2 regions of the Streptomyces sp. DSM 106670 genome follow, and region 1 is predicted to be linked to the other one. Evidence: riboswitches for the same ligand, from Rfam matches in the RefSeq annotation. Region 1 holds a riboswitch; the other holds the start of a gene.

The links. Region 1 has a riboswitch for S-adenosylmethionine ahead of ACSMXR_RS08025 (aminotransferase class V-fold PLP-dependent enzyme). Riboswitches for the same ligand answer to the same signal wherever they lie in the genome.
Region 2: it holds a riboswitch for S-adenosylmethionine, as region 1 does, so the genes downstream of both, thrC (threonine synthase) here and ACSMXR_RS08025 (aminotransferase class V-fold PLP-dependent enzyme) in region 1, are expected to answer to the same signal.

What each region holds. Positions count from the first base shown of each region.
Region 1 covers NZ_CM147704.1:1,829,713-1,834,115, forward strand. Annotated here, with positions in the region: gene ACSMXR_RS08015 (rhomboid family intramembrane serine protease) at 1-637, shown strand, start outside; gene ACSMXR_RS08020 (Lrp/AsnC family transcriptional regulator) at 634-915, shown strand; gene ACSMXR_RS08025 (aminotransferase class V-fold PLP-dependent enzyme) at 982-2,361, opposite strand; SAM riboswitch class IV at 2,568-2,685, opposite strand; gene trpD (anthranilate phosphoribosyltransferase) at 2,782-3,846, opposite strand; gene qcrB (cytochrome bc1 complex cytochrome b subunit) at 3,970-4,403, opposite strand, start outside.
Region 2 covers NZ_CM147704.1:4,652,969-4,657,371, forward strand. Annotated here, with positions in the region: gene ACSMXR_RS20530 (alpha,alpha-trehalose-phosphate synthase (UDP-forming)) at 1-549, opposite strand, end outside; gene ACSMXR_RS20535 (glucosyl-3-phosphoglycerate synthase) at 614-1,564, opposite strand; SAM riboswitch class I at 1,718-1,845, shown strand; gene thrC (threonine synthase) at 1,864-3,159, shown strand; gene ACSMXR_RS20545 (MoaD/ThiS family protein) at 3,195-3,473, shown strand; gene ACSMXR_RS20550 (cold-shock protein) at 3,919-4,125, shown strand.

The DNA of each region.
Region 1 (4,403 bases):
CTTCCTGATCAGCCCGCTCTCCGGGTTCGGCGGCGCCGCCCACCGGAGCGAGGACGCGCTGCTCGCCGCGCAGGCCGGGTACTTCGAGCGGTGGGGGGTGATCCCGGCGGAGCTGTGGGAGGGCTCCGCGCACGCCCTGATCACGCCGTTCACCGCGCTGTTCGTGCACGGCAGCTGGCTGCACCTGCTGGGCAACCTGCTGTTCCTGTACGTGTTCGGCGCGATGGCCGAGGAGCGCATGGGCCGGGTGCAGTTCGCGCTGTTCTACGTGGGCTGCGGCTATGTGGCGCTGGTCTGCTACGCGGCGGCGCACGCGGACTCCGGGCAGACGCTGGTCGGGGCGTCCGGCGCGATCTCCGCGGTGCTCGGCGCGTTCCTCTACCTCTTCCCGAAGACCCGGGTGACCAGCCTGTTCCCGTTCCTCTTCTTCCTGCCGCTGCGCTTTCCCGCCTGGATCGTGCTGGTCTTCTGGTTCGCCCTCCAGTGGGCGGCGGCGCAGGGCGCGGACGCCGGGCCGGGAGTGGCGTATCTGGCCCATGTGGCCGGGTTCGCGGTCGGGTTCCTGTACGCGTGGGTGCGTTATGGGCGGAGAGCTAGAGTGAAGGTTCCAGCCACCGAGGGAGACAGTCAGCCGTGATCACCGCGATCGTGCTCATCAAGACCAGCGTGGACCGGATTCCGGAGATCGCCGAGGCCATCGCCGCGCTGGACAGCGTCAGCGAGGTCTTCTCCGTCACCGGCACCTACGACCTGATCGCCATGGTCCGGGTCGCCCGGCACGACGACCTCGCCGATGTCATCCCCGGCCGGATCAGCAAGATCCCGGGCGTCGAGGGCACCGACACCCATGTGGCGTTCCGTACGTACTCCCAGCACGACCTGGAAGCGGCCTTCGCCATCGGCCTCGACGCGTAGGGCCTCGGCACACTTCGGCCGGGGACGGGCTCGCTGCCCGTCCCCGGCCGAAGTGGTTTCCGGGCCTCAGACCTGCGCGGCCTCGCCGCGGTCCGGGACGCAGCGGCCGTCCTCGGTGCGGTACTTCCACTGGGCGCCCTCGCGGACCAGCTCGGTCACCGCGCGCAGGAACCGGTCGATGTGCTCGTCGGGCGTACCGGCGCCGAAGCTGACGCGGATCGCGTTGAGCGAGCGCTCGCCCGGCTCGGCCTCGGGGGCGCCGCACTCGCCCGGGTCCTGCGGGTCGCTGCCGAGCAGGGTGCGCACCAGCGGGTGGGCGCAGAACAGACCGTCGCGGACGCCGATGCCGTACTCGGCGGAGAGCGCGGCGGCGAAGTGCGAGCTGTTCCAGCCGCGCACCACGAAGGAGATGACGCCGACCCGGGGCGCGTCGTCGCCGAACAGCGAGAGCACCTGCACCTCGGGCACCGCGGCCAGACCCTCACGGACCCGGCCCACCAGCTCCTGCTCCCGGGCGACCAGGGAGTCGAAGCCCGCCTCGGTCAGGGCCTTGCAGGCGGAGGCGATGGAGTAGACGCCGATGACGTTGGGCGAACCGGCCTCGTGACGGGCGGCCGTGGTGTGCCAGTCGACGTCCACACCGCCGTCGGCGCGCCGGGCGACCTTGCGGGAGGCGCCGCCGCCGGCGAGGTACGGCTCGGCCGCCCGGAGCCAGTCGGCGCGGCCGGCCAGGACCCCGGAGCCGAAGGGCGCGTACAGCTTGTGGCCGGAGAACGCGACCCAGTCGACGTCCAGTTCGGCGATGTCCACCGGGTGGTGCGGGGCGAGCTGGGCGGCGTCCAGGACGATGCGGGCGCCGTGCGCGTGGGCGGCGGCGGCCAGTTCCCGCACCGGCCACAGCTCACCGGTCACATTGGAGGCGCCGGTGACGCAGACGAGGGCCGGGCCGTAGGGGTCGCGGGCGGCGAGCGCGCGCTCCAGCGTCTCGACGGCCTGGGCCGGAGTGCGGGGCGCGTTGAGGTAGGTGACCTGGGCGTCGCGCCAGGGCAGCAGGGAGGCGTGGTGCTCGGTCTCGTACACGAAGACCTGGCAGTCGGCGGGGATCGCGGCGGCCAGCAGATTGAGGGAGTCGGTGGTGGAGCGGGTGAAGACCACCTGGTCCTCGGCGCGGCAGCCGAGGAACTCCGCGACCGTGCGGCGGCTGTTCTCGAAGAGGTCGGTGGAGAGCTGCGAGAGGTAGCCGGCGCCGCGGTGGACGCTGCCGTAGTACGGGGCGTACGCGGCGACGTCGTCCCAGACCCGCTGGAGGGCCGGGGCGCTGGCGGCGTAGTCGAGCGCGGCGTAGGTGACCTCACCGCCGGTGACGAGCGGAACGGTGACGTCCTGCCCCAGAACGGGCAGCGGGGCACAAACCGACGGGTCGAGGGCAGCGGTGGAGACAGACATGGCGAACTCCCGTAACAGGCAGGCGAAATCCACGCGCCCGCGGATACGCGACGACGCGGAGAAGGAAGGAAAAAAGGTGCGCTGAAGAAGGGCGGTCAGCACAGGGCACGGAAAAGCCCTGGGACGAGCCCTAACGCATTCGCTTGCTCACAGAAGGCTCCCTAGGGACCAGGACCCCGGGGGCTGGCATCCGCTGGATGCCGAGGGGCCCGCGCTTGCCGCAGACCTCGCTGCCTACGGCCTGGTCTTCACCCGGGGCACCCCGCCACGGACGGAGGGTTGCCGGACAGCGGGCCGGGGCCGTAGTCGCTGTCACTCATGACCTGCGCAGCATCTTGCCATACCTGTGCACACGCGCAAGGGCGCAGTCCGGCATCCGGACTGCGCCCTGCGTCACACCGTGTCCGCCTGGGACTCCGCTCAGGCGTTGCTGGCCGCGATCCAGCGCTCCAGAGCACGCTTGGCGGCTCCGGAGTCGATGGCCTCGGCCGCCACCGCGATCTTCGCCGCCAGTTGCTCGGCCAGCGGGCCGGCGCCCGGGTCCAGGGCGACCAGGGCGGCCGCCGAGTTGAGCAGCACCGCCTCCCGTACCGCACCGCTCTCGCCGTCCAGCAGGCGGCGGGCCACATCGGCGTTGTACGAGGCGTCGGCGCCGCGCAGCGCCTCGACGGGCACGATGGGCAGCCCGACGTCGCGCGGGTCGAAGGCCTCCTCGCGGACCGCGCCGTCGCGGACCACCCAGACCCGGGAGGTGGCGGTGGTGGTCAGCTCGTCGAGCCCGTCGTCGCCGCGGAAGACCAGCGCGGAGTTGCCCCGGTCGGCGAGCACGCCCGCGACGATGGGCGCCATCCGGGCGTCGGCGACGCCGACCGCCTGGGCGCGCACCTGGGCCGGGTTGGTGAGGGGGCCCAGGATGTTGAACGTGGTCTGCGCGCCGAGCTCCTTGCGGGCCTTGGCGGCGTACCGCAGGGCGGGGTGGAACTTCACGGCGAAGCAGAAGGTGATGCCCGCCGCCTCGGCGACCTCGACGACCCGCTGCGGGGTCAGCTCCAGGTTGACGCCGAGCTTCTCCAGTACGTCGGAGGAGCCGCTCGCGGAGGAGGCCGCGCGGTTGCCGTGCTTGACGACCTTGGCGCCGGTGCCGGCGATGACGATCGCGGACATGGTCGAGATGTTGACCGTCTTGGCGAGGTCGCCGCCGGTGCCGACGATGTCGACGGTGCGGCCGGGCACCTGGATGGTGTTGGCGTGGGCGTACATCGCGCGGACGAGTCCGGTGACCTCGTCGACGGTCTCGCCCTTGGCCCGCAGCGCGACGGCGAACCCGGCGATCTGCGCGTCGGTGGCCTCGCCGCTCATGATGCGGTCCATGGCCCAGGCGGTCTCGTCGGAGCTGAGGTTCTCGCCGCGCAGCAGGGGGTTCAGCAGGCCGGGCCAGGAGTGGGCCGCCACGCTGTCGCCGCCGTTCGGGGTCACAACGTTCATGGTCCGCTCCAGGGTCCACAGCCGGTCAGAAGGATCGGCTCCACCCTATCCAGCCGGGAGGACCGCGAAGAGCCCCGTCCATCGAATGGACGGGGCTCTCGCGGTGGCGATCAGGTCAGCTGATCAGTGGTGGCTGTGGCTCTCGGTGATCTCCTTGTACTCCTCGGGGGTCGCCTTGGGGATCTGGTTCCCGTCGGCGAAGTACCCCTTGCTGAGCTTGGCGCGCAGCTTCTGTACCGGGGAGATCTTGCGCTTGACGCCGTTCTCGTCGACCGCGGGGCCGAGTTCGAGCGGCGTGTACTGCTCGTGCGCCGTGAGCGTGTGCAGCTGCCCCTGGCTGAGCGGCTCGTGGATCTCGACGAACTCACCGTGCGGCAGGCGCTTGATGATGCCGGTCTCGCGACCGTGCAGCACCTTCTCCTTGTCGCGGCGCTGGAGGCCGAGGCAGATCCGCTTGGTGACGATGAACGCGATGACCGGTCCGGCGAAGAAGAAGATCCGGACGAACCAGGTGATCGAGTTGATCGACAGGTGGAAGTGCGTGGCCCACAGGTCGT
Region 2 (4,403 bases), 2.8 Mb from region 1:
CCGGAAGTAGTCCACCGGGGCCCACGGCGTGTGCGAGAAGTGGCCGATCCGCAGGTCCGGGCGCAGCTCGCGGAGCATGCCGGGGACCAGGGCCAGGTGGTAGTCCTGCACCAGGACCGCCGCCCCCGGCCCGGCCTCCTCCGCCAGGGCCTCGGCGAAGGCCCGGTTGTACGTCTCGAAGGAAGCCCACTGGCGGCGGAACTCCGCGTCGAAGACCGGCTCGACGGGGGTCTGGTACAGCAGGTGGTGGACGAACCACAGCACCGAGTTCGCGATGCCGTTGTACGCGTCGGCGTGCACCTCGGCGTCGATGTCGAGCATCCGGACGCCCTCCTCGCCGACTCCGCGGCGCACCGCCTCCCGGTCCCCGTCGCCGAGGGCCGCGCAGACCCACAGCTTGTCGTCGACGGCGCTCAGCCCGGAGACGAGACCGCCGCCGCCGCGCTTGGAGTCCAGTGTCCCGTCCTCGCCGAGCGTGTACGTGATCGGGCCGCGGTTGGACGCGACGAGAACCTGGGCATGCGAGGAAGACGTGTGCTCGGAGACCATGTAGCGGAACCTAGCCCGTTCGGGAAGCCGCCAAACGCCTCGGAGGGGCACGGGCCCCACCCGCTCACGCCGCGTGGCGCTCCGCGTACTCCGCGATCTCCCGCATCGGCGGCCGCTCCTCGGTGTCCACCGCATGGGTGCGCGGCACGAAGCCGTCCTCGCCGCGCTCGAACTGGGTCAGCGCGGGCCGCACCAGATGGCCCCGGGAGAGCCGCAGCTGCGCCGTGCGGTAGATCGCCGCCGCCATCCGGCCCAGCGCCTGCCCGTCCTGGTGGCGGTGGATGCGCACGCCGACGTCGACCTGGCCCAGCGCGTCCAGGCCCACCGTGTGCAGCGCGTCGACCAGCAGGCCCAGCTCCACTCCGTAACCGACCGGGAACGGCAGCCGCTCCAGCAGGGACCGCCGCACCGCGTACTCGCCGCCCAGCGGCTGTACGAATCCGGCCAGCTGCGGCCAGTGCAGATTGAGCAGCGGGCGTGCCACCAGTTCGGTGACGCGACCGCCCTGACCTGCTCTGTCGCCGAGCGGGCGGTCGTACATCGCCTTGACGAACTGGACCGTGGGGTCGGTGAGCAGGGGGCCGACCGTGCCCGAGACGAAGTCCGCCGAGAAGTCCTTGAGGTCGGCGTCCACGAAGCAGACGATCTCGCCGCTGGTCACCAGGAGCGACCGCCACAGCACCTCGCCCTTGCCGGGCAGCGCCGGGATCCGGGGCAGGATCGCGTCCCGGTGGACCACCCGGGCGCCCGCCGCCCGGGCCACGGCGGCGGTGGCGTCGGTGGAGCCGGAGTCGATCACCACGAGCTCGTCGACCAGCCGGACCTTCTCCATCAGCTCCCGGCGGATCGTCGCCACGATCGCGCCGACCGTGGCCTCCTCGTTCAGCGCGGGCAGCACGACGCTCACCGACGTACGGTGCGGATCGGCGTCCCGGGCGTCGGTGAGCCGGTTCAGCGGGCGGTCGCCGGACGACCAGGAACGCCTGGTCAGCCAGCGTTCCACCTCTTCGAGCACGGTCGGCACTCCCTGTGTGTGATCCATCTCGCGGTTCGGACGACTATCTCAACGGTCCGATGCTTCGGTTACAGTCTTGAACAACGCGTATGGCCGTCGCATGTCGGGGTCGGACCGCACATAAACGCCTGGATCGAAGATCCAGCGCCATAGAGCTCATCCAGAGGGACTGAGGGAACGGCCCGTTGAAGTCCCGGCAACCCTCCTGCCGACCGCGAGGTCACGGTGGGGAAGGTGCCAATTCCGTCTTGTGGCGAAATGCGTCGCAAGGAAGATGAGGAGAAAGGGCCTCCGCCATCATGGCTGTTCAGACCGTTGCAGGTAATGCCACCACCGCCCCCGTGGACCTCGGTCCCGCCGCGGCGCTTTCCTGCCGCGAGTGCGGCGAGCGTTTCGAGCTCGGCCCCCTTTTCGCCTGTGCGTCCTGTTTCGGACCGCTGGAAGTGGCCTACGACCTGCCCACCGGCTCCCCGGAGGAGCTGCGCAAGCGCATCGAGGCCGGTCCGAACAACATCTGGCGCTACGCACCGCTGCTGCCGGTGCCCTCCGACGTCGCGGAGAAGCCCAACATCAACCCCGGCTTCACCAAGCTGGTCAAGGCCGACAACCTCGCCCGTGAGCTGGGCGTGACCGGCGGCCTGTACGTCAAGGACGACTCCGGCAACCCGACGCACTCCTTCAAGGACCGCGTCGTCGCGATCGCCGTCGAGGCCGCCCGCGCCTTCGGCTTCACCACCCTCTCCTGCTCCTCCACGGGCAACCTGGCCGGAGCCGTCGGCGCCGCCGCCGCCCGGGCCGGACTGCGCTCCTGCGTGTTCATCCCGCACGACCTGGAGCAGGGCAAGGTCGTCATGGCCGCGGTGTACGGCGGTGAACTGGTCGGCATCGAGGGCAATTACGACGACGTCAACCGCTTCTGCTCCGAGCTCATCGGCGACCCGCTCGGCGAGGGCTGGGGCTTCGTCAACGTCAACCTCCGCCCGTACTACGGCGAGGGCTCCAAGACGCTGGCGTACGAGATCTGCGAGCAGCTCGGCTGGCGGCTGCCCGACCAGATCGTCATCCCGATCGCGTCCGGCTCCCAGCTCACCAAGATCGACAAGGGGCTCCAGGAGCTGATCAAGCTCGGCCTGGTCGAGGACAAGCCGTACAAGATCTTCGGCGCCCAGGCCGAGGGCTGCTCCCCGGTCTCCGCCGCCTTCAAGGCCGGCCACGACGTCGTACGGCCCCAGAAGCCGAACACCATCGCCAAGTCGCTGGCCATCGGCAACCCGGCCGACGGCCCGTACGTCCTGGACATCGCCCGCCGCACCGGCGGCGCGGTGGAGGACGTGAACGACGAGCAGGTCGTCGACGCGATCAAGTTGCTGGCGCGCACCGAGGGCATCTTCGGCGAGACGGCGGGCGGGGTGACGCTCGGTGTGACGAAGAAGCTGATCGAGGCCGGCGTCATCGACCCGACGCTCACCACGGTCGTCCTGAACACCGGCGACGGGCTCAAGACGCTCGACGCGGTCTCCGCGACCTCGCAGGCCACGGCGACCATCAAGCCGAGCCTGGACGCGTTCCGCGCCGCGGGCCTCGCCTCCGCCTGACCACCCCAGACCGCAGGAAGAGAAGGGCATCCACCATGAGCGTCAAGGTCCGCATCCCCACCATCCTCCGCACGTACACGGGCGGCCAGGCCGAGGTCCCGGCGGAGGGCGCGAAGCTCTCCGAGGTCATCGAGTCCCTGGAGAAGGACCACCCGGGCATCGCCGCCCGCGTCCTGGACGACCAGGGCAAGCTGCGCCGCTTCGTGAACGTGTACGTCAACGACGACGACGTGCGCTTCGAGGGCGGCCTGGACGCGGCCACGCCGGACGGCGCGGGCGTCTCGATCATCCCCGCGGTCGCCGGCGGCTGCTGAACCGCCCGGGGCCGCTCCACGGCGGCCCCCACCGCACCTCTGTGTGACCACGGTTGCCCCCTCCGCGAGAGAAGCGGAGGGGGCAATTCTGCATGGTTGAGCACGGTACAGTTGGGGAAGCCCCATCCGCTGCCCGTGCCGCCCGCATATGAGAATGCGCCCGGCCCCGATAAGAAGCAGCCAAAGTGCGTGAACCTCTTGCGGCATAAGTGCCCTTTGCCTGGCCCGACTTGCCCGTAAATCTCAGCAAACCCGCATATACGCGTGTTCTCCCGCGCCCAGAATTCCCGTCCGATTGACCTGTTGCAGAGGGCAGTTGGGCGGATACATTCGGCCGCGGTCGACGCGCTGCGGCGCCGCACACCCTCTCCTGTCGGAGGGTGAGTTCCGACCCGGGTCCGCGAAGTGCGGTCCCGTGCAAGGGCCAGTAATAGGGGAGTTAGGCATGGCTCAGGGCACCGTCAAGTGGTTCAACGCGGAGAAGGGGTACGGCTTCATCGCGGTCGACGGTGGTGCGGATGTTTTCGTCCACTACAGCGCGATCCAGATGGACGGGTACCGCACCCTCGAAGAGGGTCAGCGAGTTGAATTCGAGATCTCGCAGGGCCAGAAGGGGCCCCAGGCCGACATGGTCAAGCTCGCCGTCGGCTGAGCTCGGCGCGGTCGTCCGACGACACCACTCACGCACGTAGGGCCCGAACCCCGGATCAGGGGATCGGGCCCTACGCGCGTCCGGTGACCCGGTCGAGGGGGCGCGCCGCCGTCCACATCCGATGCCGCCGCTGTCCACATCCGACGAGGGACGCTTGCACTCGCAGGGGTCGAGTGCTAATCATTGGCGTTAGCACTCTCCAGGTGAGAGTGACAGAAACTTGGACCGGGCCGGTGAGGCCCGCAGGCGCGGTGGGGCAAGGAACCACCACGCACGCA